3 regions of the Methylophaga sp. UBA5088 genome follow, and region 3 is predicted to be linked to each of the others. Evidence: riboswitches for the same ligand, from Rfam matches in the RefSeq annotation. Region 3 holds a riboswitch; each other region holds the start of a gene.
What was found. Region 3 has a riboswitch for cyclic di-GMP ahead of B4K20_RS15950 (hypothetical protein). Riboswitches for the same ligand answer to the same signal wherever they lie in the genome.
Positions count from the first base shown of each region.

Region 1: it holds a riboswitch for cyclic di-GMP, as region 3 does, so the genes downstream of both, B4K20_RS08540 (hypothetical protein) here and B4K20_RS15950 (hypothetical protein) in region 3, are expected to answer to the same signal.
Region 2: it holds a riboswitch for cyclic di-GMP, as region 3 does, so the genes downstream of both, B4K20_RS03905 (hypothetical protein) here and B4K20_RS15950 (hypothetical protein) in region 3, are expected to answer to the same signal.

Region 1 is NZ_DIAC01000067.1:1,289-7,490, reverse strand. It holds partial or broken gene B4K20_RS08575 (hypothetical protein) at 1-13, shown strand, start outside; gene B4K20_RS08570 (flagellar protein FlhE) at 328-792, shown strand; gene B4K20_RS08565 (hypothetical protein) at 844-1,596, shown strand; gene B4K20_RS08560 (hypothetical protein) at 1,766-1,981, shown strand; gene B4K20_RS08555 (DUF6228 family protein) at 2,095-2,391, shown strand; gene B4K20_RS08550 (hypothetical protein) at 2,495-3,100, shown strand; gene B4K20_RS08545 (hypothetical protein) at 3,106-3,282, shown strand; cyclic di-GMP riboswitch class I at 3,492-3,578, shown strand; gene B4K20_RS08540 (hypothetical protein) at 3,596-4,135, shown strand; gene B4K20_RS08535 (thioredoxin family protein) at 4,314-4,652, shown strand; gene B4K20_RS08530 (metal ABC transporter solute-binding protein, Zn/Mn family) at 4,781-5,671, opposite strand; partial or broken gene B4K20_RS08525 (metal ABC transporter permease) at 5,693-6,202, opposite strand, start outside.
Region 2 is NZ_DIAC01000030.1:782-15,979, forward strand. It holds gene cysC (adenylyl-sulfate kinase) at 1-47, shown strand, start outside; gene B4K20_RS03890 (DHH family phosphoesterase) at 58-1,032, shown strand; gene B4K20_RS03895 (undecaprenyl-phosphate glucose phosphotransferase) at 1,093-2,502, shown strand; cyclic di-GMP riboswitch class I at 2,737-2,816, shown strand; gene B4K20_RS03900 (hypothetical protein) at 2,852-3,301, shown strand; cyclic di-GMP riboswitch class I at 3,504-3,583, shown strand; gene B4K20_RS03905 (hypothetical protein) at 3,616-4,134, shown strand; gene B4K20_RS03910 (polysaccharide biosynthesis/export family protein) at 4,260-4,811, shown strand; gene B4K20_RS03915 (hypothetical protein) at 4,833-6,014, shown strand; gene B4K20_RS03920 (Wzz/FepE/Etk N-terminal domain-containing protein) at 6,046-7,800, shown strand; gene B4K20_RS03925 (CpsD/CapB family tyrosine-protein kinase) at 7,830-8,672, shown strand; gene B4K20_RS03930 (ExeA family protein) at 8,676-9,566, shown strand; gene B4K20_RS03935 (right-handed parallel beta-helix repeat-containing protein) at 9,893-11,773, shown strand; gene B4K20_RS03940 (glycosyltransferase family 2 protein) at 11,822-12,796, opposite strand; gene B4K20_RS03945 (oligosaccharide flippase family protein) at 12,919-14,268, opposite strand.
Region 3 is NZ_DIAC01000129.1:23,864-31,327, forward strand. It holds gene B4K20_RS15930 (hypothetical protein) at 1-266, shown strand, start outside; gene mpl (UDP-N-acetylmuramate:L-alanyl-gamma-D-glutamyl-meso-diaminopimelate ligase) at 266-1,609, shown strand; gene B4K20_RS15940 (UbiX family flavin prenyltransferase) at 1,612-2,220, shown strand; gene B4K20_RS15945 (formate--tetrahydrofolate ligase) at 2,290-3,960, shown strand; gene B4K20_RS15950 (hypothetical protein) at 4,050-4,760, opposite strand; cyclic di-GMP riboswitch class I at 4,780-4,859, opposite strand; gene djlA (co-chaperone DjlA) at 4,913-5,746, opposite strand; gene ubiB (ubiquinone biosynthesis regulatory protein kinase UbiB) at 5,752-7,422, opposite strand.

The sequences.
Region 1 (6,202 bases), on a different contig from region 3:
CAGAAGGGCTTAAACCGAGTCTTGACGGCACTCCAGATCAGGGGGATATTTTCGCATAGGCGGTTGGACTTCCTATTCTTGAAGCGGCGATCCGGGCTGATCAAGGCCGTGGCCACTGCGGACATCAAAAAAACAACCCGTGTGAACTGAGAGGTCAATTCCGGATGTCGCAAGGAGGCAGTTTCTGATTTCGCTTGACACTTATTCGGCGTTGTGCATCCAATATCTTGGAGGCCTAATGCGCAACGAACAGCGGTAGTTGACTTCCAAGTAACTTGACTTAAGTTACTGTTTTTATGTGGTTGCGCCCCGCGCATTGGGGAGCTAATGAATAGATCAATACAATTGGAGAACTGCTATGAAGATCAAGAGCATACTTACTGGAATGGCGTCATATTCGCTTTTTTGTCATCAGCAGCACATGCGGCGGATGATTTCTGGGAGCACACGCGGTTAGGTTACACAATTTATTTTTCTGGAGGTTATGCAACCACTCCATTTAACCCGCCGTCTTCTGTCCCCAGAAGGGACGCTGAAATTACAGACGTTTCCTGGGATTGGAATACCATTCCTAACGGCCATACGTCTGAAGAAGTCGAATTGTGTTACCGAAAACAATACTCATCCTCTGATTTTCTTTGTATCGATATATCAGCTGCGCAAAATGACAATTCAGATGCATTTGACGGGTTTAACGCCCGTGGCACTTTCCATTTACGATTTACTTTAGTCGGAGGAGCGTATTCAACTATCCGTACAGCGGATACAGTAAGAGTGGATTACAGCTACTGATGTAATACAATATGACAGATTACCCCCTTTGTCATAAGGAGGAAATGCAGCATGAATATCATCACTGGATTTATTAACAGCTCAGCCCAAAGCGCATTGCAGTCGGATACCTCCGTTGCTAATTCCAAGGATATAACGAATTCAGAGAATACAAGCAGCTCCGGCTCTCGGATCAGCAATACTACTAATCCAGCCCTGCAGATTAGCGCCCGAGGTCATTCTATAAGCCTATTGGTGCAAGGCGCGAACGAGTTTTTACGCCAAGAACTTGGGCCCAGTTACCTTCCCATAGCAAGAGGCCAAGCGTTGCTTGACCAAGCCGTTAGCATGGTAACAGCCAATACCGAAATTGATATAGATGGCCAAGCGTTGAGAAATGCCTTGCAGCAAGAACACAACATTCGTGAAACGATACCAAGACCTAACCCTTCATCTGATAGTGGAAATGTCTTTGATTTTTTATCGGAAAGCGACAGAGAAGCGTTGGAAGCTGCGTATGATTATGCTGTAGAGAACAACCTCGATGCTGATGATGTTGAACTGGCAGCCGGGTTACTTGCCAGTGACCGACGACGCCAAGCCGCTATTGCTTCAGGTACAATCTATTTAGTGCATGAGCCAAGTGAGAATGCAGGCAAGTTTATTCCCCAATCATCAGCTAACTTACCCAATACAGACACTAGCAATCCGCGCCAGTCACTGATTGATCGAGTGACATCCGGCGACCTATTCAGTAAAAATCCGTTTCTCAACCAGGCGTTATTCATCGAAGCGGCGTTTCGCACCCTGCAATTAAAGAATTAAAGGGGTCTGGTTGAAATTATTTTTCCAGGCAAAGAATCAACACACGATCAATCGCCTAACGATGGCATTCAGCCGCGCGCGCGAATAGCGCGCCGGCTGATGCTGGCGTTAGGCCAGAAGCCCAACGTTCATATCTGACGATCAAAAGTCGTCACTTTACAAGAAGGGTTTGAGTTATAGCGACAACCATGTTTTTGAAGAAACGGTAAAATGTCAGGGCGGGAAAGAAAAAATGGATATTGAGTTTGGCCGCTCTTCATTCTATGACGAGGATAGTATTTATCTGAATGTCGATGGCAAATCTGTGATTATGGATCGTGCTACAGCCAAGAAATTTGTGGAAACCGTTCTGGGTGTTGGCCACTATTTCGGTTTTGTCGATTAATCATCGGCGCAAAACCGGTAATTGAGCCTAACAATCACAGTCACGGCGACGTCTACTACATTGCGGCTTCGCCTCCATTTCGCAGCCGCGCGTGCTGTTGGCGTTAATGGTCTATGGAAACGATAGAAATCAAGTCATGTGATGACGCCACAACCCTCTCCTTGAGGATCGTTGGTGGCAACGAGGAGGGCTCAAACTTTGTTGCCTCTGTTACTGGCGCTCCATTTATAGGTGAAGTCAATACAACAACCTATTTTGTCGGCCCGCCAAGTCTTCTGTTTCGGGATATGGCAGACAACTGGCGAGGCTGGAAAGGGGAGAAGATATGGGGAGCTTTGGACGGAGAGTTCATGCTCACGGCAACGGCTATGCATGTTCAAGGTGTCAGCAAACTTGATTTCTTTCTATAGATTTCTCACTCACACACTTCATCAATTTACTAAATGAAACTCATCACTGAGTTCTTAGTCAGTACCCCTCTAAACATTAATTTCCCACGGAGGAGGAGAACCTATGGAGTATGTTGGCCCCGTCAGCTCTGCTGTTATGGCCATTATCTGGCTTGTCTATTTACAGTTAATTCTTAGTCAATATCGCCGTAATAATCGGCCCTATCTTCTTTTTCACCATGCTCAAAATGAGAACCCCGATGCGCTGTGTATGTTGGTGAATATGGGGGAGCGGCCTGTTCATGTGGTGTGTGTACAAGCCGTGATAAAAATGACGTCCGGGGAGGAGCATAAGCTTGCTGTGACCGAGTTTGAGCGCATTAATGTTACGGAGCAAAATGTGCAGCAAACCTTGCGTCAAGGGCCGTTGCTAAATGGTAGTTATCTGATTTTAGGAACATTTCGAGACATTATTGAAAAGACTCAAAATGAAATAGGTTTAAACGCTTCACTGGAAGACGTTGAATGTCTCGAGTTAAGATCCGCAGTAATTCATGCGCCAAGTAAACACCCTGTTGGGGCGAAACGCGCATTTGTGTTGAAGCACAATACAGGCACTTGCGTTTATCCAAAAGACATCAATACTAGGCAGATGGTAAAACGAAAAGACAAACAAGAAGTCGCGCAGTGGATAGAGTCTGAGCTACATCCACGTGAGAATAATGAATAGTAATAGTGATAAGCGCGACTGTTTTGAGTTGGGTGCCAGCGTTGATTCAGTTTCTGTTTGCTGTGGTGGCGATGCACTTTATTGCCAAGTGCATGCAAGAAGCGATCTTTATTGAGAACCTAGCTTATGGTGGGGAAAAGTCAGGGCTACTCGCTCTCTGGTTTGGTCATTTTTCACTTTAGCTTGTTACGTTATTTTCGCGCTGAGTTTGATTTATCTACTTGATACATAGTTGTATTCCTAACCAGCTTTGCCTGTTCAGATTGATGTGAGTGGGGAAGTCTTAATGCTAGAAATCGCCAAAACCCACTTTTATATAGGCCTTCTAGTACCAATGTACAATTGATTGAGCTATAAAAGCGATTTACCCTGTAGCTGTAGTAAATTAATTTCTTAATAAAGCCAACCTTGGTGTGAGCCAAGCACGGAAAGCTTCAGGTCTTTATAAGTAGTGAATAAAGATGGCTGGGTTGCAGAATAACAAAGGCTTATGTAATGAAGTTATTTAGCAAAAACTTATTAATCGCACTCGGGTTGTTAATTATGGCGCCGTTGACTGCTAACGCAGCAACTGTCCATCTTGATGCAAAAACAAACACTTCTTCGAATGCTGTTGAACTCAACCTGAAAGCAGGTACTTATTCAATAAGCCCATTTAAAGATGACACATACACAGCGTGGAATGCTTGGGGTAAAGTGCAAGGTTGTAGTGCTGATGGCACTGGTTGTTCAAAAGGCTGGGTCAACAACTACTCATTCACTACACCGTCTGGCACTACTCATATCATCACTAGCGATACTGGTAGATATGAGACAGCAGATTTAGCGCTGCTGAACGCACTTGGTGCAACATTTACACTGTTATCTGATGCCACAGTTCAGTTCTTCATCAATGATAGTAACTACGGTGACAACATCGGTGGTATGTCATTAAATGTATCTGCAGTGCCTATTCCTGCTGCAGCATTCTTGTTTGCGCCTGCATTATTAGGTTTCATGGGCTTACGTCGTAGAGCTCAAAAAACAGTCGCTTAATACCCAGACTGTTAAACCGATTAAAGCCGTAATGATTAAGTTCATTACGGCTTTTTTATTGCCTGAAAGAAACTTATGGCAAGATGATATGGCAAATGAACCTTTTTTTTTGTGGCTGAGAGAAGAGTCTTTCGGCGTTTGAGTAAAGAGATTGTCATTTACCCATAGAGTTAATTATATGAACATCGATCAAGCTGATGCCGACTCAGGATATCTACAGGAAACATTGACCTTTGATCAAACCAGCGAATTGCCGGGTAAGGTATTACTTGAGTTTGGTGCGCCCTGGTGTGGTCATTGTCAGGCAGCACGTGCAGCGATCAACGAAGTGATCAATGAACATACGGAGCTGCGTCATATCAAAATCTATGATGGCAAGGGCAAGCGACTGGGCCGTGGGTTTAGGGTCAAACTCTGGCCGACATTGATACTGCTAGACAATGGTCAAGAAGTGGATCGTCTGGTGCGGCCATTACGTGCTGAAGAGGTTCGTGAATTGATGTCGAAACTCAACTAAGCGGAGCCAGTTTTGCCCTTGTCCCGACTGATTTTCTCTGAGAATAGTTATGCATATAAACCATGTGTAACGGTTTAAGGAGCCACTACCCAGACTATCTGAAGATAAATAGCCTGGGTATCTCGGCGTTATTCGGAAAGGGCCGTGACGATTTGTTGTGTGTTGTATTGCATTAGTTTTATATAGGTTGCAGCCGGGCCATTTTCTTCAGATAACGACTCGGGATAGAGTCTGCCGCCTGGTTTTGCCCCGGTGGCGTTAGCAATCTGCTTGATCAAACGGGTGTTATTAGAGTTTTCAAGAAAATAACGTGTTACGCCAAGCTGTTTAATCTGATCGATGAGTTTAGCGATGGTAGCAGCTGAGGCTTCGGTTTCTGTGGATACGCCCTGGGGAGACAAAAACCTGACGCCATAGGCTTTTGTGTAATAACTAAATGCGTCATGGCTGGTTAAAATGTCACGTTTGTCAGTGGGCAGGCTTGTCAGCTTTGCGTGGATATTGGCATCCAGTGCCGTCAGTTTTTCCCTGTACGCTTGAGCAGCCTGTTGTATTTCATTTGTCAGATCTGGTCTGACTTCAATCAAGGCCGCTTCAATATTATTAACCCAAACCTGAACATTATCGACATCATTCCATACGTGTGGATCCGTTCTGAACTGGCCATAGCCGGCTGTTACAGAATAGGTCTCAATACCTTTTGAAACAGCAATCGGAGCTGTGCTGGTGCCGGCGGCTTTCGCTAAACGTTGAAACCAGTTCTCTAAACCCATGCCACTTAAAAAGATGACGTCTGCGGATTTGATTAACTTTACATCACCTGGGGAGGGCTCGTAGCTGTGTGGGTCACCATTAGGTGGCACAATACTGGTCACTTTTACATGCTTGCCACCTACGTTTTTGACGACATCAGCCAAAATGCCAAAGCTGGTGACAGCATTGATAGTGTTAGCGGAAGCGGATTTGATGACAAAAGTTAGGCCGATAAGAATCAGATAGGTGAATAACGGTTTATACATAGTGAACCTTTTGTTTTGATACTAGAGTTTGTAGCGATAGAACCACTGCTTTAACACCCCTTGTGGGGCAACGCACAGAGTGACAAGATAGATAAAACTGCTGGTCAAAATAATAGTTGGTCCGGACGCCGAACCTAAGTGGTAAGAAATTAGCAGACCGATAAAGCCAGAAAAGGCACCACTCGATGCAGCAATGACCAGCATCATTGGCAGTGTTCTGGTCCACAGTTGAGCGATAGCAGCGGGTAACATCATGATTCCTACAGCCATAAGCGTGCCTAATGTCTGAAAGCCGGCGACCAAGTTCAACACAACCAGAAATAAAAATAAGAAATGATAAACAGGGCCATAACCACCTACGGCTTTTAAGAAGCCGGGATCAAAGCAATCAACCACCAGTGGTCGATAGATAATGGCTAACACAATAAGACTCAAGCTAGTTACGCCACCCACCAGATACACTGATTGGGCATCAATCGCCAGTATGGTGCCAAAGAGTACGTGTAAGAGATCAATATTTGACCCACGCAT
Region 2 (15,198 bases), on a different contig from region 3:
GTGTGGCGAGAGTGATTACCTATCTAAAACAAAACGAGATAATTTAAAATCAAATCCATGACCAACTTTGATGTTTTTAATGGCGATGCTGACGGTATATGTGCCTTAGTTCAATTAAGACTGGCCAACCCGAGTAAGGCAGAACTGATTACAGGTGTTAAGCGAGATATAAAATTACTGAGCAGGGTAGATGTTGAAAAAGCATCAAAAGTCACTGTTTTAGACATATCAATGCAGAAAAATCACGATGCATTGTTAAATTTGTTATCAAATGATGTTGAAGTCTTTTATGCCGATCACCACAACCCAGGAGATCAAATTAGTCATCCTCGTTTAGAGGCGTTGATTGATATGCATCCCAATAAATGCACAGCTTTAATTGTCAATGAGCACCTCAATCATGCCTATGAGCTCTGGGCAATTACGGCAGCTTTTGGTGATAATCTGTCTAATGTTGCCGAGAATTATGCAAAAAAACTACACCTCACTGAAACCCAGATAATCAAACTCAAAACCTTAGGACAGCATATTAATTATAATGGCTATGGTGCGAGTCTGGATGATTTGTTTTTTACACCTGATAAACTCTATAGACAGTGTGTAAGCTATTCATCACCTTTGGATTTTATTAATGAAAATACAGAGATAATGGAGACACTGGATTCAGGCTACAATTCAGACTTATCAAAAGCTAAACAGCAAAAACTAAGTTATGAGAGTGATATGGTAGGGGTTATTACCTTACCTGATGATAAATGGGCGAGACGTATTAGTGGCACCTTCAGCAACTACTTGAGTAACCAGTTTCCTTCTCGAGCACATTTAATTCTTACTGAAATACCTGATTCAGGGGCTTATGTCGTTAGTATCAGAGCTCCTAAAATACGTCAGGAAGGAGCAGATTTTATTGCAGGTCAGTTCGACACAGGTGGCGGCAGAAAAGCAGCAGCAGGCATAAACTTATTACAAGAAGCCGAGCTTGCAAGACTAATTTCTACTGTTGAGGACTATTACAGTAGCAATATCAACTAATACAAAGTCATTTATACTTATAATCAAAAGACTAAAAAACGATAGGATAAATTAGCACAGATGGCTCAGGGCAGGATCAGACAATACGACGCAAAAATTAATGCCATATCAAGACTGATTGATAGCGGTATTATCCTGCTAACGTTTTTAGCTTTATTCGACATTTTCCAAGCGACTTGGGATGTACTTTACATATGGAGTCTTTTGTTCGCTATTGTATTATTTAATTTTTTTGCTGAGTCGCAAGATGCCTATCGTTCGTGGCGGGGTACGGCGTTAAGGGAAGAAGTCTCTGCCGTCATGTTTTCATGGTTTACCAGTGTTTTTATTCTGGTCATGATTGATATCTTCTTTATTCATTCAGGCACCTATCTTGATAGCTTTGTCTTTTTGTGGTTTTTACTGACACCTATAGAGTTAATTTCCTGGCATGCCATTGTAAGAACATCATTGGCTATTCTTAGAGCTCGTGGTGTCAATACCAGAAATGTGGCTATTGTCGGTGAGACAATGTTAGGTAAACGGTTAGAAAGCGCATTTAACGAAATGGATTGGTCTGGATTTAGGCTGGTTGGATACTATGATGACCGTTCACAAAAACGGGTAGAAACAGAACCTAATCTGGTCGTAACAAATAAGAAAGCAGGTGATTTCAATCAACTCATTGAAGATTGTAAGGCAGGGAAGGTTGATACTGTTTACATCACCTTGGCTATGTCTGCTGAGCATAGAATCAGACACATTACTGAGCTATTAGCCGATAGTACGGCTTCTGTATATCTTGTTCCTGACTTATTCACATTTAACTTGCTTAATTCTCGATGGGTCGATTACCAGGGAATCACCGCCATTTCAGTCTATGAAACCCCTTTTGCTGGTATCGATAGTATCCTTAAACGGCTGGAAGATATTATCCTAAGTAGTCTTATCCTGACGATGATCGCTCTTCCTATGATGGTGATTGCCGCAGGGGTTAAATTGACATCGAAGGGCCCCGTGTTTTTCAAGCAAACACGCTACGGCATGGACGGTGAAAAAATTAAGGTATGGAAATTCCGTACGATGACGGTAACAGAGGATGGAGACACCGTCACACAAGCACAAAAAAATGATAGCCGTATCACACCATTTGGTGGCTTTTTGAGAAGAACATCACTGGATGAGTTACCCCAATTCTTTAATTCATTGGGCGGAAGTATGTCGATTGTAGGACCACGACCCCATGCTGTAGCGCATAACGAACAATACCGTGCTCAGATTCAAGGGTATATGTTGAGACATAAAGTCAAACCAGGTATTACGGGCTTAGCCCAGATAAATGGCTTTAGGGGGGAAACTGATACCTTGGACAAAATGCAAGGTCGTGTGCATTACGATCTAAAATATATACAGAACTGGTCATTACTTCTGGATATAGAAATTATTTTCTTAACGATATTTAAGGGGTTTGTAGGTAAAAATGCCTATTGAAATCTCGACTCAGCTTATTAGTAATTTTACTTAGGAAAATAAACTTGTTGCCTGTCCTGAGACACGGTATCATAGAAATACTACTGAAATAGATGCATCAATCTTGGGTGCTAGATAACACTCGTTATCGTGATTATTTTCAGTAGAAATCAGAACAATAGACATCAACGGTGATGGCTTTGTAGCAAGATCATATACAAATGGTCTTACACAATGTCAGCAGGTTAGATGTTGTGTAATTAAAGCCAAACTCGCTGTGAGGCGGGGTCGGAAAGCCACAGATCTTTAAATATAAAGATGGCTGGGTTGCATTGCTTGTTTTTTCAACCTATGCATAAGGAAGTTTATTATGAAAAAAGCGATGCTATTTATCGTAGCTATGATGTTTTCTGTTGCTGCCAACGCGGCGACATACAACTTAACAACTTCAGACAGTGCTACCATTTTCGATAATGGTTCAAGTGCAGTAAGTACATCATTTGGTGATACTACAACGTCTTTCACACTTGAAGTTATCGATGGCGGATTGTCTGCTATTGATTTTGACTTTTCTCCATCTAGCAAGTTTGTAGCTGGTACACTTACAATCGGAACTATGGTTTTCGCCGTTGCGCCTGATTTCACGACAATGTTAAACCTTGCAGAAGGTTTTTACGCTGTAACATTTGATATTCAACCTGCTTTGGGTAATATGTCATTTGGTGTTTCAGCTGTACCTGTTCCAGCAGCGTTATTCTTGTTTGCTCCAGCTCTATTGGGCTTTTTGGGTCTTCGTAGAAAAGCTGCTGTTGCCGCATAAGTAAAAGCAAAACAGAAAATAAAAAGGGAGCTTAAGCTCCCTTTTTATTGGCTGATGTTATTGTTAGTGACGAAGTCTAGGTCGACTACGTAAATATATGTAAACATTGTACCAAGGTACAATAGACAGACTCTGAACTAGACCCTTAACATGGAACCATCTGAAAAAGTCAGATAGGTAATTATCAAACTCAAATTTGATAATTAATTAAAGCCAAACTCGTCGTGAGGCGGGGTCGGAAAGCCACAGATCTTTGACGCTGAAGATGGCTGGGCTGCATTGCTTGTTTTAACTTATGCATAAGGAAGTTTATTATGAAAAAAGCGATGCTATTTTTAGTAGCTCTAATGTTCTCTGTTGGTGTTAATGCAGCGACTTTATCTTTTGACGTGGCGGGCGCATCGAATGCGACACAAGATGTCAGTATCTCCAGTGGACAAACTGTCTTAGGTGGTGGTTTTGTGACTGAAGGGACAGGTCCTAGTGATACGTGGAAGTCATTTTTCAATCTAAGTAGTTCTGAAGACACTTACGTAAAAATTGAATGGTCATTTAATCCAGAGTCGAATTTTACCAATGCTCAACTCGGATTTACAGCTGAAGCTGATTACCCAGTCTATACAACACTTATTGACATAACTGGTGATTACTCGTTTGTTATGTTTTTAGAAGCTGGTGTAAATTATGCTGTAGATATTCTTAACGCTAGCCGTGATGTATTCAAGTATGATGTTTCTGTGTCAGAAGTACCTGTGCCAGCAGCATTATTCTTGTTTGCTCCTGCTTTATTAGGCTTTTTAGGGCTTAGAAGAAAGAACGCAGTGGCTGCATAATAATACTTAAGTTAACAGTAGGTTAACTAAGATATTTTTGGAGGGAGCGAATGCTCCCTTTTTTTTTGAAAAATAGAGTGTTAATATCAATTTTGAATGTCAATTATAGATAAGGATTTTCTTCAATGTCTAAACGCTTGATCTTAATGTTTTCTTTATTATTATCTTTTTCTACAGCAGTATTAGCTGAAGAAGAACGTTATCTACTAAACTCTGGAGATATTTTAGATATCTCAGTATGGAACGAAGAAGCTCTGCAAAAGCAAGCAGTTGTTCTTCCTGATGGAGTGGTGACTTTCCCACTTGCAGGCGAAATAGTGGCTAAAGATAAAACAGTTGCCAATGTAGAGGCAGAATTAACTAAAAAGCTTGGTGAATATTTAGCTGACCCAGTTGTTACAGTATCCGTGACAAGTGTTGAAGGTAATAGAGTACATATTTTGGGGAAAGTACTTAATCCAGGGTCGTTTGTTATGAATCAACCACTAGATGCTATGCAGGCATTGAGTTTAGCCGGTGGATTATCACCCTATGCCGAAGAGAATAACATTATTGTGCTCAGGAGAGATGGAGAGAGCCAAAAAGTGCTCCCAGTCAAATACGCTGAAATTAAAAAAGGCAAACAACTCAAAACAAACATCACACTTGAGAGTGGTGATGTCATGATAATTCCTTAGTTCAACATAACTGTGAAGTTGATGAAAACAAAGCTATCACTGACAGTTGCTATTTTGTTCGCCAGCTCTGTAAATGCTGCAGAGTGGGGAATTGATTTTGAAGCTGACCCACAGTTTAAATACGATGATAATGAACTATTAAGGGAAGACAAAAAAGGTGACTTCAGTCTAAAAATTAACCCGACATTATCACTATCAAGAAATCTAGAGAATTCAGAGTCTCGATTACGGATGGGATATAGAATCAGTCGTTACCAAGACTTGAATGATCTTGATACTGAAAACCCTTTCATTGGTTTTTCTACATCTCGCTCGACTGAAAGAAGCTCTTATGGAATAAACCTAGATTATTCTGAAAGAGAGTCAAGATCTATCGCGGAAGAAGACACAGCAGATTTTAGCAATACATCTACAACCACGATTAAATCTATATCTCCAAATTTTAGTTATAGCTTGACTGAGTTAGATACAATTACAACCAGTGCTTCTTACCAAGAGCGGACACAATCTTCAACAACGAATAATTCATTATTATCTAACAATTCTCGATTGACTGATAATGAGACTAAGAGTTTAAACTTAGCCTGGCAACATCAATATTCTGAAAGACTAAGTGGTGGTATATCCCTAGGATACGTAAATTACTCTGCCGAATCAGAAAGTCTAGATAATGAATACGATACATACACAGCAGGCTTTACCTCTACATATCAATTAACTGAATTGTGGGTTATTAATGGTTTGTTAGGTGCGCGTTACTTGGATAGTGAAAATACTTTTTCTAATGGTTTAACAACAACTAGTAGTAGTTCTGGGCTTAACTACTCCTTGAGCGCTACGAAAAATGGTGAGTTAGACTCCATGAGTCTATCAGCTAGTCGTTCATTACTACCTTCTAGCACTGGCGCTGTGAACGAGCAGGATGCATATACTCTCAGCTACAGTAGAGAACTGTCAGAAAAGCTTAAAGCTAGTGTATCAACGACTTACCGTGAGTACACAAGTGCTGACGATATCAGCAGTATTACCACAAAATATATCGATTTCTCTCCTAGCTTGAGATGGGATATATATGAAAAATGGTCACTCGCATTTGGGTATCGTTATCGCAGTATAGATGAGTCTGATGGTAAAAATGTAAACAGTAATTCTGTGTCCCTAAATATCGACTATAACTGGGATGGCATCCATTTTTCACGTTAAATCATAACAACGAGTTAAGAGCAAATAATCAATGGAAGAAGAAGTAAAAGGCTTGGGAGATTATCTCAATATCCTATGGCGCAGAAAATACTGGATTATTATCCCAGCTGTGGTTCTAAGTATTGCAGCTGTTCTTGTGGTTTATTCACTACCTGCTACATACAAGTCTGAAGGGACAATATTAATTGAGTCTCAAGAAATTCCAAATGATTTAGTACGCTCCACTGTCACAAGTTATGCCGATCAACGTATTAGAGTTATCCAGCAGCGTTTGATGACTTCAGCTCGTGTGATGGATATCGTAAGAAAGTATGATCTGTATAGAGAGGAAAGACAGAAAGCAACTGCAACATCAGCGCTTGTAGGACTTTTTAAATCAAATGTTAGCGTGGATCTGGTTCAAGCTAATGTGACGGATCCTGTTAGTGGTCGAGCTAAACGAGCCAGTATTGCTTTCACGGTCTCATTTATGGATAAATCACCACAAAAAGCACAGCAGGTTGCCAATGAGCTTGTCACTGAGTTTTTGAATGAAAATGTCAAAGCTCGCACAGATCGTGCTGCAGAAACGAAAGACTTCTTGAAAGAGGAAGGAGATAAATTTCAAGCAAGAGTGCGTGAGCTTGAAAAACAAATAGCAGAGTTCAAAGATAGGTACAGCCAGAGTTTACCTGAGTTATTACAATATAATTTGTCAATGATCGAGAGGTTGACAGATGAGCAAAACTCAAATCAAAATGAAATTTTAGTGCTGAAAGATCAAGTCACCACGCTCAGTTTACAACTTTCCACCATTCCATCTGCTTTACCAACAAACATATCGAATCCAAATGAAGCCACTACCTCTCAACAACGTCTGGAACAGCTGAGAATACAATATAGCGATCTACTGTCAAAATATGAACCTAATCACCCCGATGTACTCAGATTAGGAAGGCAAATAGATGCGCTGGAGAATGAGCTTGGTGTAAGCGGTAATAGTAGAGAAGTCATTCAGGCAGAAATAGATCAAGCTACCGACGACTTAACTACCCTTAAAGAGAAGTATGCTGAAAATCATCCTGATATAAAAGCGCTTAATAATAAAATTGCTAATCTTCAAGATCGCCTCAAAACGGCAAGTAGAGAATCGACAACGACGAATCAGCCAAATAAAAATGTTAATCCTGCCTATGTTCAGATTCAGGCTAAGATTGCCTCGACAGAAGGGGAAATAGCTCGTTTAAAAAATAGACAAGAAGATATAAAAGCTAAAATTGCTGACTTTGAAAAAAGAGTCGCTGAAACATATCAAGTACAGAGAGCATATAGTGAATTAACACGCGATCACGAAAATACCTTGGCTAAATATAGAGAATTACGCTCAAAACAACTTCAAGCTGAACTCGCGCAAAACCTCGAGTCTGAAAACAAAGGTGAGAGCTTTTCACTCATTGAACCACCTGCCGTACCTTCAAAGGCTGAAAAACCAAATAGGCCAAAACTTCTCATCTTGGGAGTGGGAGCATCAGTTGGTGCAGGTTTAGGGCTGGCCTTATTGATAGAGTTGCTTTTCGGTGGTGTAAGAGGTTATACCCAAGTGACACATCTGGTTGGTAAGACGCCACTTGTGGTCATACCTGTAATCACAACATCTCGTGAGTTAGCTCGCAAAAAAACAATCAGAAATCGTTGGATTGTACTTGCTATTGTTGCTGCTATAGCTTCAGTCATTGCAGTTCACTTTTATGTCGTTAATTTAGAAGTTTTATGGTTTAAGTTAATGCGTAAAGTAAGTTTACTGTGATTTAGCATATCTTCTGATAGGAATTAGTAATGGATAGAATTCAGAAAGCCTTAGACAAAGCAAGACAGAAGCATACTGGTAACGTCATAAACGATGATGTAAATATACCTAATAGTGATGTGCAGGAAGAAAATGGTTTTCCTGAAGATCCTTTAGCACCAGCCATTGAGAATATTCAATACACACAAACTAAAGTAGATAAAACACCATCAAGCGTTTTGGAAAATAACAGGGTAATAGCCGGACATTATAATAACCCACAGTCAGCCGTATTTAGAATGTTAAGAACGCAAGTCCTTCAAAAGATGCGACAAAATGACTGGCAAAGTATTGCCATTACGTCACCAACGGCTGGTGAAGGGAAATCACTCGTGTCTGCAAACCTGGCTGTTGCTGTGGCCATGGAGCTTAATCAAACTGTTTTATTAGTTGATATGGATTTAAGAAATCCATCGATTGCCAAATATTTTGGTTTGAATGTAGATGCAGGGCTTAAAGAATATCTTCAAGAAGACTTATACTTACATCATGTACTCGTTAATCCTGGTATCGAAAGGTTGGTTCTTTTACCGGGGGTAGGTAGAGCAGAAGATTCTGCCGAGTTATTATCAAGTCCGAAAATGGCATCCTTAGTGAAGGATATTAAATCTCAATACAACTCACGCGTCATTATCTTTGATGTACCTCCTTTACTACAGACAGACGATGTCTTGTTATCAACAAATTACTTTGATTGCACTTTACTGGTACTTGAAGATGGGAAGAATAATGAAGCTAACATTAAGAAGTCTTTACAATTGTTAGAGGGTACACATTTAATCGGTACAGTAATGAATAAAGCTGATACCGCCCCGTCACATCAGAACTACTAATCTATGTATATAGAACACTTTGGTCTTAAATTTAAACCGTTTAACCTTGTACCAGATCCACGATTTGTTTATTTGAGTCCTTATCATAAAAAAGCATTAACTATGCTGGAATATGGTTTGATGAGCCAAGCTGGTTTTACAGTAGTCACTGGAGAAATCGGCGCGGGAAAAACAACACTGATTCGAACATTGTTGCAGAATCTTGATGATGAATATGTCATCGGCCTAATCAATAACACAAGTGAGTCATTTGGTGAGTTAATGGAATGGGTTCTGGATGCGCTTGATATCGAATCTTCCGCAACAGATAACTCAGGACGTTATCGTGATTACGTCAATTTCGTCGTAGAGCAACATGCGAAGGGAAAAAAAATTGTTTTAATCGTGGATGAAGCTCAAAATTTGTCCGTTAAAGCATTAGAAGAATTGAGGCTATTATCCAATGTTAATATTGATGCTGACATCTTTATGCAGTTGGTCTTAACTGGTCAGCCTGAACTAATAGATAAGCTCAATCTACCGGAGTTGGAACAGTTTGCACAACGTATAGGCGTTGAATATCACCTCAAAGCGTTAAGCTATCCAGAAACACAAAAATACATCGAACATAGAATGGAGGTAGCGGGAGCTGATCATAAAATTTTCAGTAATGAAGCTTGTGCTGCTATCTTTTGTTACAGTGAAGGTGTACCAAGACGAATAAACAATCTATGTGATTTCGCTCTTGTTTATGCTTTTGCTGATGACTCTAGAGAAGTCAATGTGAATACGGTCATTGATATGATCAAAGATAAACGTTCTTCTACAATAATAAAAATGAAAGAGAGTCAGAATCCTGATGTTAAGCGTGTAAGAAGTTGGTTGCTAGAGTTATATAACATTCACTTAGTCTGAACCCTGATTTTTAATACATTTATACAATGTGACGTTGTTCACGACGAAAGCTAAAATTGATCGCTAAATTATCTACTGCACTTTAAAAACTTTCTGCCCCCCAGAAAGTTTTTGAGCCCAGTGGTAACACTGGGCTTTTTTTTGAACCATACCTCAATGACTTTGACTAAGTAATTAGTTGCTCCGGTCGTTATACTGTTCAGGAATTCACAAAAATTTTAAAAAGATTTTTTTCATTTAAATTGTGTGAAAGAAATCACTAACGTAATTGTGAATCAAGCATATTATTTACCTGTGTCATCTATTTATCACGGGGGGAGATGGACATGAAAAGAATAACTTCAATTTTATTTGTACTCACACTGATGCTTATTTCATCGGCTGCATATTCACAAAATTATTATGTTTGTGATTCTACTGGCGACGATAACAATGATGGGCTTTCAGAATCTACTGCTTTTAAATCATTCACGAAAGGTGTGTCGCTTTTCAGTAAAGTCTCTCCTAGTGGGGCTTTATTATTTTGTCGGGGTGGGCAGTTCTACGTAACCGCAAAACATAAATTAGTTAACTGGAAATGTTCAGCTGAGAAACCATGCACGATTGCCAGTTATGGTGATCCATCTCTAGATGCGCCAAAAATCGTAAGTAGTGAAGGTGAAAGTGCACTTAATTTTGAAGAAGGTGGTAGTGCAGGGGGAGATGGCGGATACATCGTCAAAGATCTTATCCTCATCTCCACTACAGGTAAAGGCACTGGAGTAAGGTTATATAACGATGTTGATGATGTTACGCTTGAAAACCTGCATATCGAAGGATTCGACTTAGGCGTCTATTCTGCAGGGAGTAATCCTGCTGATGAAAATGACCCATCCGTCAATATGATGAATGACCGCTTTGTATTGAGAGACTCTGTGATAATAAACAATACTACGCAAGGGTTTATGGGTGGCTGTAACGACTGCCTAATCGAAAATAATCATTTTGAACATAATGGTGAAACACGCGGTTTCGATCACAATATATATCTTGCTAATAAAGGGCAATATGCTACTGGTATAACGATACGAAACAACACATTGTATAAATCAGCTATTGTTGATGGCTCATGCCAAGGTGTTTCACTTGTAGGTCATGGACTTCTTAAAGACGTAATAGTCGAAGGTAATATCATAAAAGAGGACGCTGGCAAAGCGGCTTACAGCTGCTGGGGCATTAGTTTCGATGGTGGTTACACAAGTGATGAGTCATTTTTGAATATTACTATTCGGGATAACACGCTCATGAACATGGGAGGTAATGCCATCGGTTGTGCATCCTGTGACGGTGCGTTAATTGAGAATAATACAATTATCGATGAGGCTGGAAATTTGCTCGCTGGTGTCAACGTACCGGTAAAAAATGAAGACTCTATCAAGTCTAAAAATATTGTCATTAAAAATAATAGAATCGTAACAAATTTTGAAAAAGCTACTGGCATTATAGTTGGTGGAGAACACTCGTTCTCTGTACTCAATAACAGAATCTGGTCTAGTACTTCGGCTTTCAAAGAGTGTATTGAGAAAAAAGATGCCAATATCGATACAGATACTTCTACTAATCAATGTGAAAATCATGAAGGGGTGAATTTACAAAGCTTAGTAAACGCTCCATCTGATGCATTAACTGACGCTGAAGATGTTTATGAAGAAACAGTTGAACCCGTTGTCGATACTGTTCAAGAAGTCGAAGATCAAGTAACAGAGGCTGTTGAGGGTGTTTTAGGTGCTGAAGAAACTACATCATCAGTTAATGAGACTAACTCCTTCATGTCAAGGTTCTCATCACCTAGCTCAACTGATGCAGAAAATACTGGTACAACTTCAGGTTCAACAAGTTCAGGTTCAACAAGTTCAGGTTCAACAAGTTCAGGTTCAACAAGTTCAGGTTCAACAAGCAGGTTTTCGAGTACAACTAGTGATTCAAATGTTGAAGTACAGCCTTCAACGAGTCGTTTCTCTACATCTACAGTAACAATAAATGACACAACAACTGGTACGGGTGATGAATATAGTGAGCCTGTCATTACGCAGCCGAGCTCTATCTCTAGAAGTACTATTGAGAGTGTCACAATTAATGAGGTAATAAAAGCAACAAATGAGGATAACAGTGATGTTGAGCCAACAACATGCCGTGCTTATTCTCGGTTTGGTTGTTTAATGAGATAGTTTATTAACAAATCTGACAAAAAAGGTTGGCCATGGCCAACCTTTTTTTTAGAAAGCGTCGCTTTTTTCAGACAGCCACGGTTTCTCTTTTATGATGAAGTAAGTATAGCCAGGATCAATTTTAGACACGACGATTAGATGTCGAATGAATTTCATCATTGATATTGGATGAAAGCCTAGATGATAAGAAAAGTTAGAAAACCAATATCGTAAACGATGTTTCTTTTTCCTTAGCTCTAATAGTTGGAGGATCTTTTTGTTGTCTTTAAACTCGTTATTTAATTTTGTTAACAGCTTAAGTGCATAATAGTGGAGCTTGGTTTTATTTCTTGTAATGGAGTTTTCTACAGGGCGATATATGGCATGTCCCCCTTGAGTTCTGGCAACTTTTCCACCATTCAAAACAATTCTAATTCGTAAGCTTGAATCAGCAAATGCACGCATATCATTATAAAAACCACCGAGTGATTTCACTGTAGATGCTTTGTACATCTCGCATGCAGGGAATGGAGGCGGTGTTAGAAGAAATAACTCTTTTGGACTGCTCGCTATTTCGGGCCAGTTGGATGTATTTGTAGCGCTCTCAACACCATCAGAACTAATACCTCTGGAGTCGGCACAGGCGATGTCTAAATCATCCCACTTTTTAAACGTGTTGATATGCATCTCAATAAGATCATCAGAAATCCAATCATCTGAATCAAGAAATACCAGAAAATCACCTTGTGAAGCTTCAATGCCGGTGTTTCTCGCAACACTTACGCCACTGTTTTTTTGCGTAATAAGTTTAACTTTACTTTTATACTCTCGGATGACGTTAATCGAATTATCCTGGGAACCATCATCAACGACAATTATTTCGATATGAGAGTAAGTTTGTCGAAGACAGCTATTTATTGCGTCTTTGATGTATTTCTCTCTGTTATAACAGGGGATAATTATGGTTACCAAAGGTGCATGATTCATAGCCAGCCTATCTAAGTTTGGGGGCGCTGACGCGCCGGTTATAGTTGTTTTATCCATAAATCGAACTTACTTAAAGAATTAAGCACTTTCTTGATTCTTCACTTTTTCACTAAGACGAATGACTACTAAGTGATAAGTTGTATATCAATGAATAATAGTAAAAAATTGCTAGGTTAAATTTAAATAGAAACCAAAACATCAGAAAGTGTTAAATATGCAGTAATGAATAGAATTGCTAAGGCAATAACTGGTATGTCTATTTCTGGCTGCCATATTTTGAGCCTTATGGCAGCAATAACATTAGCTGGGTACAAAAGCCATCCGACTACAGCTAATCCTATGACAACACCATGAGTGCCGGCTAGATTGTAACCAACTAATATACAGGTTACTTGTATGATTAATTGATAAAAAAGTAGAAAAGATATGTACGAAGATTTCCCTTTTGCCAGATAAACATTATGATAAGTCATTGACAAAACACCAATAAATAAGTCCAGAGGTAATATCTTCACCATCCAAATCGCATCGTCATATCGTGCATCATATAACCAATCTATGATTTGGTTTCCTAATGTAATTAAAGCTATTGCTACAGACCATGTCATCACAATCATAAATAATCGAGCCTTTCTTAAGGCTATATATAGGCGTTTGTGGTCATTCTCACGTATCAAGCGCGAATATGAAGGAAACAAAACTCTACTACCGAGCATTTGAGCTGTTTTAGAGGCTGTTTCTTTAAACATGGCAGCAATTGAATAAACTCCCAGTGTCGCGGCTCCGATTAAGTAACCAAGTAATATTCGGTCAATCTGACGCGCAAAAAATGTCAACGCTGTACTGGCCAGAACCCAACGACCAAATTTAAATAAGCTTGAGGCAGCCTCTCTTTCCCACTGAAAGCGATTTCTCGTTTTCGCAATCCAAAACTGAGATAACAACATTTTGACCAATGCATTAACCAATCCTCCAACGACCAAACCCCATACCGTAGGACTTATGACGACCCAAAGTATCATCACAGAGATTGAGAAAAACTGAGCGATAAGCTCTAAAAGAGTAATATTCCGGAGGTTTAAATCTCTATTCGAGCTTGCGAGTGATGTTGAGTTGAACCCTGCAATAATCGCACTTAGACTTGCGACGGGTAACATCCAAGCCAAGAGGGGTTCGTTGTAGAGAATTGAGTATGGGTAGGCTCCTACCAGAGCGATAGCCCAAAGAACAAATCCACGAAATACTTGTATAGTCCAGGCTGTATTAAGAAAAATTTGGTCATTTCCACGTTTGTTTTGAATAATACTGGGTGTGATTCCAATATCAGAGAACATACTGATACCTTGCATGAATACCATGACAAGGGTCATTAAGCCGAAAGCTTCTGGAAAGAGAAACTTCGCCATTATAACGTTACTGGCTAGTCTAAAAAGCTGTGCCAGACCATAACCACCGATAGTCCATAATGAGCCTTTAACAATGAGTTTCTTTAGGGGAGACCTCTGGCTGGCATTTTCAGAATTAGGCATTAATAACTTTCTAACTAGCGACAAAATCATGATGATATAACAATATATCATCTATATGGTCTAATATTTCCCTCGCACTAAAACAATATGGGTATTTCTCACCTCGATACATCTATTTATCTTCCCTCTCAAATAGTTTTCTGGAATATGGAATAAACAATGTTGAAGTAAGATTAGGCGGTAATATACACGTCTTCTGTATCGCCTAAAATTAAGTAGTGAGCTCCAATATTAAACATCTAACTGAATAAAAACTTATAAGGCTAAGGGGGGGGTTAATTGGAAAGTTACGGCCTTTTAATAAACTATGTGGAGTATTGATAATTATTTGCACAAGCTGAGCACTTCTTCCTTGTTGAAGAATGAAGTTAAGAGTCTACATCTAATTGAGAAGGGATGACTTGAACAAATCCTTGTGCAAAGCCATTTAACCAAGATGGATTAATTTCATTATCGTCTTTTCAGTAGGATATGTATCTTCTTTAAGCAGTTAAGTAGAGAGAGCCTGAAGTGAGTTAGTGTCCCTCTGTTAAAAACGCACGACATTCTCTTATCAATTTATGTCGTTATTATTTTGCATCAGTGGATACCCTAAAACATATTCATGGGTAATTTCTTATGAGCTAATCTATTTGTACGATTTTTTAGAAACGTCAAGAGAGAAGCATACCTGTAACAGACAATTCATCCTGAGCAAATGATATTTGACTATGATTATTTACTGCTCTGCTCCATTAATTAGGCAAGTGCAGTAATCTAAGATGTTCTAGTATGCTACTGGCGAATCTGAAGAACAGAAAAGATTAACCAGAAAATTCAATTTATCGCTTTGAGTAAGGAGAGATATTGAATAAAAATAATCTCATTTTGAATAAGATTTTTGTGTTTATTAGAGCTTCTTAGCCTTTCTAAATCTGTTAGTTGATGTAT
Region 3 (7,464 bases):
TTACAGCGATGGCCAGTACTGGCGCTATCGTAGGTCTGGTGAGTTGGCCTATTTTTTCTGTATTCAGGTTGGTCGAACCACATAGTCAACTGATCAGCATCATTCTATTGATGGTGCTTATTATCATTTTCTGGAGTTTATTTGTTGTTGCACATATCTTCAGGTATGCACTAGATATCCGACCGGGGCTGGCAGCCGTTATCACGGTGGCATATGTCATCGTATCGTTGATAGTTGTTGGACTTACTATTTCAGGAGTGACTTAATGCACATTCATATACTGGGGATTTGCGGCACCTTCATCGGGGGGGTGGCGATTCTTGCGAGGGAGTTAGGCATGACAGTCAGTGGTTCTGATGCCAATGTCTATCCGCCTATGAGTGACCAACTTGCCGCTGCAGGTATTGATGTAAAAGAAGGCTATAAACCTGAGCATTTAGACCCTGCACCTGATTTAGTGGTGATGGGCAATGCCATGTCGCGTGGCAACCCGGCTGTGGAGTATGTTTTAAACAAAGGTCTGCCTTATGTGTCTGGCCCTCAATGGTTAAATGAACATGTCCTGCAAGGCAAATGGGTATTAGCGGTCTCGGGTACACATGGAAAAACGACGACGAGTAGTCTATTAGCATGGATTCTGGAGCATGCAGGTATGCAGCCAGGTTTCTTGATAGGCGGTGTCCCTGATAATTTTGGCGAAACAGCACGTTTAGGTAATACGCCATTTTTTGTGATTGAGGCAGATGAGTACGACACGGCCTTTTTTGATAAACGTTCAAAATTTGTGCATTACATGCCCAGAACACTGATTATTAATAATCTTGAGTTTGATCATGCTGATATCTTTGATGATCTGGCTGCAATTCAAAAGCAATTCCACCATCTGGTACGAACGGTACCTGAACAGGGTTTGATTATTTCACCTCAGGATAAGACGATTGACCATGTCTTTAATATGGGGTGTTGGACGCCAAGACAGACATTGGGTGTTGATGCTGATTGGTGTGCGACATTATTGAAAAATGATGGCAGTGAGTTTGAAGTCAGATATGGTGAGTCTACAGCCCGAGTCAGTTGGGATATGCTCGGCCAACACAATGTGAATAATGCGCTTGCCGCTATTGCTGCTGCCCATCATGTTGGTGTCACGGTTGAGCATGCCTGTGAGGCTTTATCCGTGTTTGCTGGTGTGAAGCGTCGTTTAGAGTTAAAAGGTGAAATCAATAACATTCGTGTTTATGATGATTTTGCCCATCATCCGACAGCGATAGCAACAACAATTGCTGGGCTGAGAGCCAAAATAGGTAACCGTCGTCTGGTAGCTGTATTGGAACCTCGTTCAAATACGATGAAGATGGGAATTCACCAAGATACTCTGGCTCAGTCACTTATTCAGGCAGATAGAGTATTGTTGTTACAAGATAGCGACTTGAAATGGTCATTAAAAAACGTGACTGAAACACTGGGCGAACATGTTAGTGTCTTTGACTCGATCGATGCTATTGTGAAGACGATCAGCCAGGAAGCACAAGCGGGTGATGAGATTTTAGTAATGAGTAATGGTGGTTTTGGCGGTATTCATCAGCGAATTTTAGAGGCGATAGCTTAAGAATGTTGGATCAGCAACAAATTGCATTAGCCATTACCGGTGCTTCTGGCGCGCCTTACGCGAAGCGTTTATTGCAGGTATTACTCAAGCAAGGGCTCACGGTACATTTAATGATTTCTACCGCTGGTAGAATTGTGCTCGCTGATGAACTCAATTGGAAGTTGCCTGCAAGAGCATCGGATGTGCAGGAAAAGCTGAGTCAGGAATTCGACTGTGTTCCTGAACAATTGCAGGTTTATGGTGAACAACAATGGTCATCACCACTGGCAAGTGGTTCACATCGCGTGCCCGCCATGATTGTGTGCCCATGTACCATGGGAACGTTATCAGCAATTGCTTGTGGTCAGAGTGATAATTTAATCAACCGCGCTGCCGACGTCATGCTTAAAGAAGATCGGAAATTGATCGTGGTTCCAAGAGAAGCGCCATTTTCTGTGATTCATCTCGAAAATATGTTGAAGTTAGCTAAACTGGGAGTCTGTATTTTGCCACCCAATCCTGGATTTTATTTTAATCCAACATCCTTAGCTGAAGTGGTCGATTTTGTTGTCGCGAGAATACTTGACCAAGCCAAGATAGAGCATGACTTGATGCCGCGATGGGGGGAGTAATGGGCTATTCGGGATTCGTCGTTAACTCACGTATAATGTGGCTTAAATTTAATGCCGTTCAGGAAAACCATGTCTGATATTGAAATTGCCCAACAGGCTGCCATGCAGGAAGTCATCCAGCTCGCCGAGGAAAAGCTGGGTCTTGCCTCTCAACATATTGACCCATACGGACATTTCAAAGCGAAAGTATCATTAGATGTCATGGATGAGTTGGCAAAACGGCCGGATGGTAAGTTAATCCTAGTAACTGCTATTAGTCCGACTCCTGCTGGTGAGGGAAAAACGACAACCACGATCGGCCTGAGTGATGCGCTAAACCGAATTGGTAAGAAATCCATTGTCTGTGTACGCGAACCTTCTATGGGGCCATGCTTTGGTTTGAAAGGCGGGGCTGCGGGTGGCGGTTATGCTCAGGTTGTACCCATGGAGGATATCAATCTTCACTTCACTGGCGATCTGCATGCAATAGCTTCTGCCCACAATTTATTATCAGCGATGATTGATAATCATATCCATCATGGAAATGCATTACAGTTGGATGCAAGACGTATTGTCTGGCAGCGAGTTATGGATATGAATGACCGTGCATTGCGGGATATCGTGGTGGGTATGGGTGGTCCTGCCAATGGTTATTTGCGTGAAGAGCGCTTTGATATTGTTGTTGCTTCGGAAGTTATGGCTATCTTTTGCCTAGCTAATTCTTTGCCTGAGCTGAAGCAACGCTTGGGAGATATCCTGATCGGCTATTCCGTTGATGGGACACCAAGATATGCTCGAGAAATCATGGCCCACGGTGCTATGGCTGCATTACTAAAAGAAGCGATAAAACCCAATCTTGTGCAGACCTTAGAAAATAATCCAGCCTTTGTTCATGGTGGTCCATTTGCGAACATAGCGCATGGCTGTAATTCAGTTATCTCAACCAAAATGGCACTTAAGCTGAGTGATTATGTGGTCACTGAGGCGGGCTTTGGAGCGGATTTAGGTGCTGAGAAATTTATTGATATTAAGTGTCGCAAAGCTGGGATTAAGCCAGATATGGCTGTTGTTGTCGCCACAGTAAAAGCCTTGAAATATCACGGTGGTCTGGAACTGAAAGAGCTTGGCGAAGAAAACCTCGATGCGTTAAAGGTGGGACTGGCTAATTTAAAACGGCATTTAAGCAACTTACAAAATGAGTTTGGTCTACGCTGTGTTGTTGCCATCAATCACTTTGTTAATGATAGCGATGCAGAAATAGAACTAATTACAACGGCTGTAAAAGAAATGGGAGCTGAAGCCATTCTTGCTCGTCATTGGGCACAAGGTGGGGCCGGTGCCGAAACACTGGCGGAACGTGTTGTCGAAATACTGGATAGCCCTGCTGAGCCTTGTCGTCTGTTATATCCTGATAGTTTACCGCTATGGGACAAAATTAATCAGGTTGCTAAACGTCTATATGGCAGTGGTGAAGTCGTTGCTGATAAAAAAGTGATGGATAAGATCGCTATGTTGAACGAGCAGCACGGGGATATTCCAGTTTGTATGGCAAAAACACCGTATTCTTTTAGCAGTGACCCGAGCTTACGTGGCACGGCTGAGAATCATACGCTGACAATTCGTGATGTTCGTCTGTCAAACGGTGCTGGTTTTCTGGTTGTACTTTGTGGGGATGTGATGACTATGCCTGGATTACCTAAGCACCCAGCTGCTGAACGTATTGATATTGATGATAATGGCTCAATAGTCGGGCTGTTTTGATATAAAAAAGCTCAAATATTAAGGGTGTTAAGCAAAAAAGCCGTAGAAGTTTATCACTACGGCTTTTTTCTTTTATGTGCTTAAATTTTTTAAGCCTGAGTATTCACCTTGCGGCGCAAACCAAGAAAACCTAACAACGCTGGAGCAAACATCCATAAGGCAGCAGGTACAGGCACTGCTGATGGCGTTTGGATATAACTAGCAAAGCCAGTTTCTTCAAAGTTAATTTCATGTGAAAGTGATGCATAAATGAATAATGCATTATCAAGCAGAATATCAGCAGAAGGTAATGTTGATATAGGGCCAGTGAAAAAGTCTTTATCAAACATCATCAGGCCAGACAGAGAAAAACTTTCTGTGAATTCAGACACCGGAAAAAGAGTGCTAGTTGTAAATAGAATCGCATCACCTGTGATATCAGGATTAAGACCTTTATTCACCATCGATGTAACGATATCTGTATTGAATGCATCAAGGTTTGCAATAGTATTATCTAATATACTGAGAGCAAACTGGCTGCCATCAAACAAAGTGGGGGCAGCTGTACCTGAGAGAACGTAATTTGATGATACGTATGTACTCACTGTGCCTGTGCTTGGAAGAGCATATGATGAGTAAAGGGTCGCTGATGCTAGGTCTGTATCGTAAGACCATGTAGCTGGTGCAGACTGGCCGAGCAATGAACTTAGGTCGCCATTAGCTGTTTGCCATGAACCATTAGTTGATAAGCTTGTTGCAGCTATAGCAGCGTTAGTTAAACCAGTAAATAAAGCCAGTGCGATAAAAACTATTTTTTTCATGTGTTCTTTCCTTAGATATTATTGCAGTACAGCCACCTTAGTATCATAAGGTCTGTAACTTTCCGTCCTTGGTTCACACCGAGTTTGGCTTTGGTTAAAGTGTTTCCAGAAAAAATAGTACCAAACAGATAATAATAAATAAAACGAAATTGTTAATTTTGTTCTCGATGTTTTTTTATTAAATCGTATGCTAACTGAATTTCTTTCGCTTGCTCTGTGGCAACGGCAATCATATCTTCTGGAACGCCTTGTCCCATGAGTTTATCCGGATGATATTGGCTCATCAGTTTTCGATAAGCACGTTTAATTTCTTGATTAGAACTCTTTTCAGTCACCCCAAGCGCTTTATAAGCATCGGCCAATTCATCAGAATAAGAGCGCTGCGGACCGGAAGAGTATTGCTGCTGATGACCTCTTGCGAAACTTGCCTGGCTCATCACCATATCCAGAATACGGTTAAACTCGGCCCGGTTATATCCTAACTGAGCAGAGACTTGTTCCAGAATATCTTTTTCTTGTGGATCAAGCTTACCATCGGCTAAGGCCATGACTATCAGGTAAACCAGTAAGACTTGTTTTAGATTAAACGTATTACCACAATGTTGTTTGAAATGATTCATTGTGTCTGTAATATCAAAGTCGGGTTCTGCGCCTCGCTTAAATTGGCGGATGGCTTCTTGTCGATGCTCACCCGACATCCCCATTTTTTTGATAAAGGCTTCCACGTGATCGATTTCAATCTGGCTGATTCGACCATCTGCCTTCGCTAGTTTCCCCATCAAAACAAACACAGTTTCAAGAAAAACTGTTTGACGGGTTTGACTTGTAAATGGATTAGCACCGCCCAGACCATACGCTCGTATACGGTCAGCAAAACCACCAAACAGTAAGCCAATCAGTGCGCCAAAAATTCCTAAAATGAGTAATCCTACACTCATCGTACTGAGTAATATAAAGCCTAGAATAAGGCCAATCCACTTAAACATAACAATTAACTTTTGTTTGAAATACTAAAATAAATAAGACCGAGCCCCCATAGCCCAAATACCCAGCTCAGTACTGGTAACCCTGCAAACATAGTTGTCGAGTAACCATCGAGACCGGTGATAACGGCAGCGCCTACCAAAAATGCAGCGCCAGAGGTAGCAGCAGCACTACGATAACTGGCTTTTTTGATTTCTTTACGCAGCTGTTGAATATCATGTGATGCTAAATTAACGTTCAGCTGACCATCTTGGGCTCTCTTAGTCAGGTCATATAATAGACGCGGCATCTCGGGTAAGGTTTCAGCCCAATGAGGAGCTTCTTGCTTTAGTGTTCTTAACGCTGCTTGCCAGCCCATTTTTTCCTTCATCCATGATTCTAAAATGGGTTTGGCTGTTTTCCATAGATCCAGATCTGGATAGAGGTCACGGCCCAAGCCTTCAATATTCAGTAAGGTTTTTTGTAGCAGCACCAACTGTGGTTGTACTTCCATATTAAAACGACGCGCTGTTTGGAAAAGTCTCAGCAGCAGTTGTCCGAAAGAAATTTCTTTTAAAGGACGAGCGAATATGGGTTCACAAACACTTCTTATGGCTGCTTCAAACTCATCAAGTCGAGTCTCAGCCGGCACCCAGCCTGATTGCACATGTAACTCGGCAACCCGGCGATAGTCATGATTGAAAAAGGCAAGGAAATTTTCAGCTAAATAACGCTGATCATCTGGAGATAATGTCCCCATGATGCCAAAATCAACAGCAACATAACGTGGATTTGCCGGATCATGACTATCCACCATGATATTACCGGGATGCATGTCCGCATGGAAAAAACTATGCTTGAATACTTGGGTGAAAAAGATTTCGACCCCCATTTCTGCCAGTTTTGCCATATCCACACCTTTCGCGATTAAACCTTCAGTATCGCTAATAGGCGTGCCATAAATACGTTCTTGAACCAGGATATTAGGCTTGGTCAGCTTCCAGTATATCTTGGGGACATATAGTAAGGTGGTGCCTTCAAAATTGCGTTGCAGTTGAGAGGCTGAAGAGGCCTCGCGCAACATATCGAGTTCATCAAAAAGGTTCTTCTCAAGCTCAGCTACGATCTCTCTGGGCCGTAATCGTTTTCCCTCAGACCAGTATCGTTCAGCAAAAGATGCCAAGGTATACAACAAAGCAATATCACGCTTGATAATGGGCTCTATGCCAGGACGAACCAGTTTTATAACGACTTGCTCACCACTTTTTAATGTAGCTGCGTGTACTTGTGCGATGGAAGCTGAAGCAAGCGGTTCAGGTTCAATATGAGCAAATAATGTCTCAATGGATTCTGCTTCATAGGCTTTATCAATCAGTTGTTTTGCTTGCTCAGCGGGAAAAGGTGCTACTTGGTCTTGAAGTTTAGCTAATGAATTGGCTATGTCAGGCGGCAAGAGATCGCGACGCGTTGATAACACCTGTCCAAACTTTACAAAGATAGGTCCTAAGTCCTGTAATGCCAGTCTTAATCTTTCGCCTCGAGGCAGTGTCGATTGTTTATTGCGCCAGCGATGTGGCGATAAAAAACTGAAATACCGAAGCGGACGCAATAAATGGATTGCTTTGATCACTTCGTCCAGGCGATGTTTTGCCAGGACGTGATTAATTTGAATCAGCCTGGATAACTGATTAGCCTTCATTAATGGCTCCTTACATGGTTATGACTGCGGTCAAGAGACAAT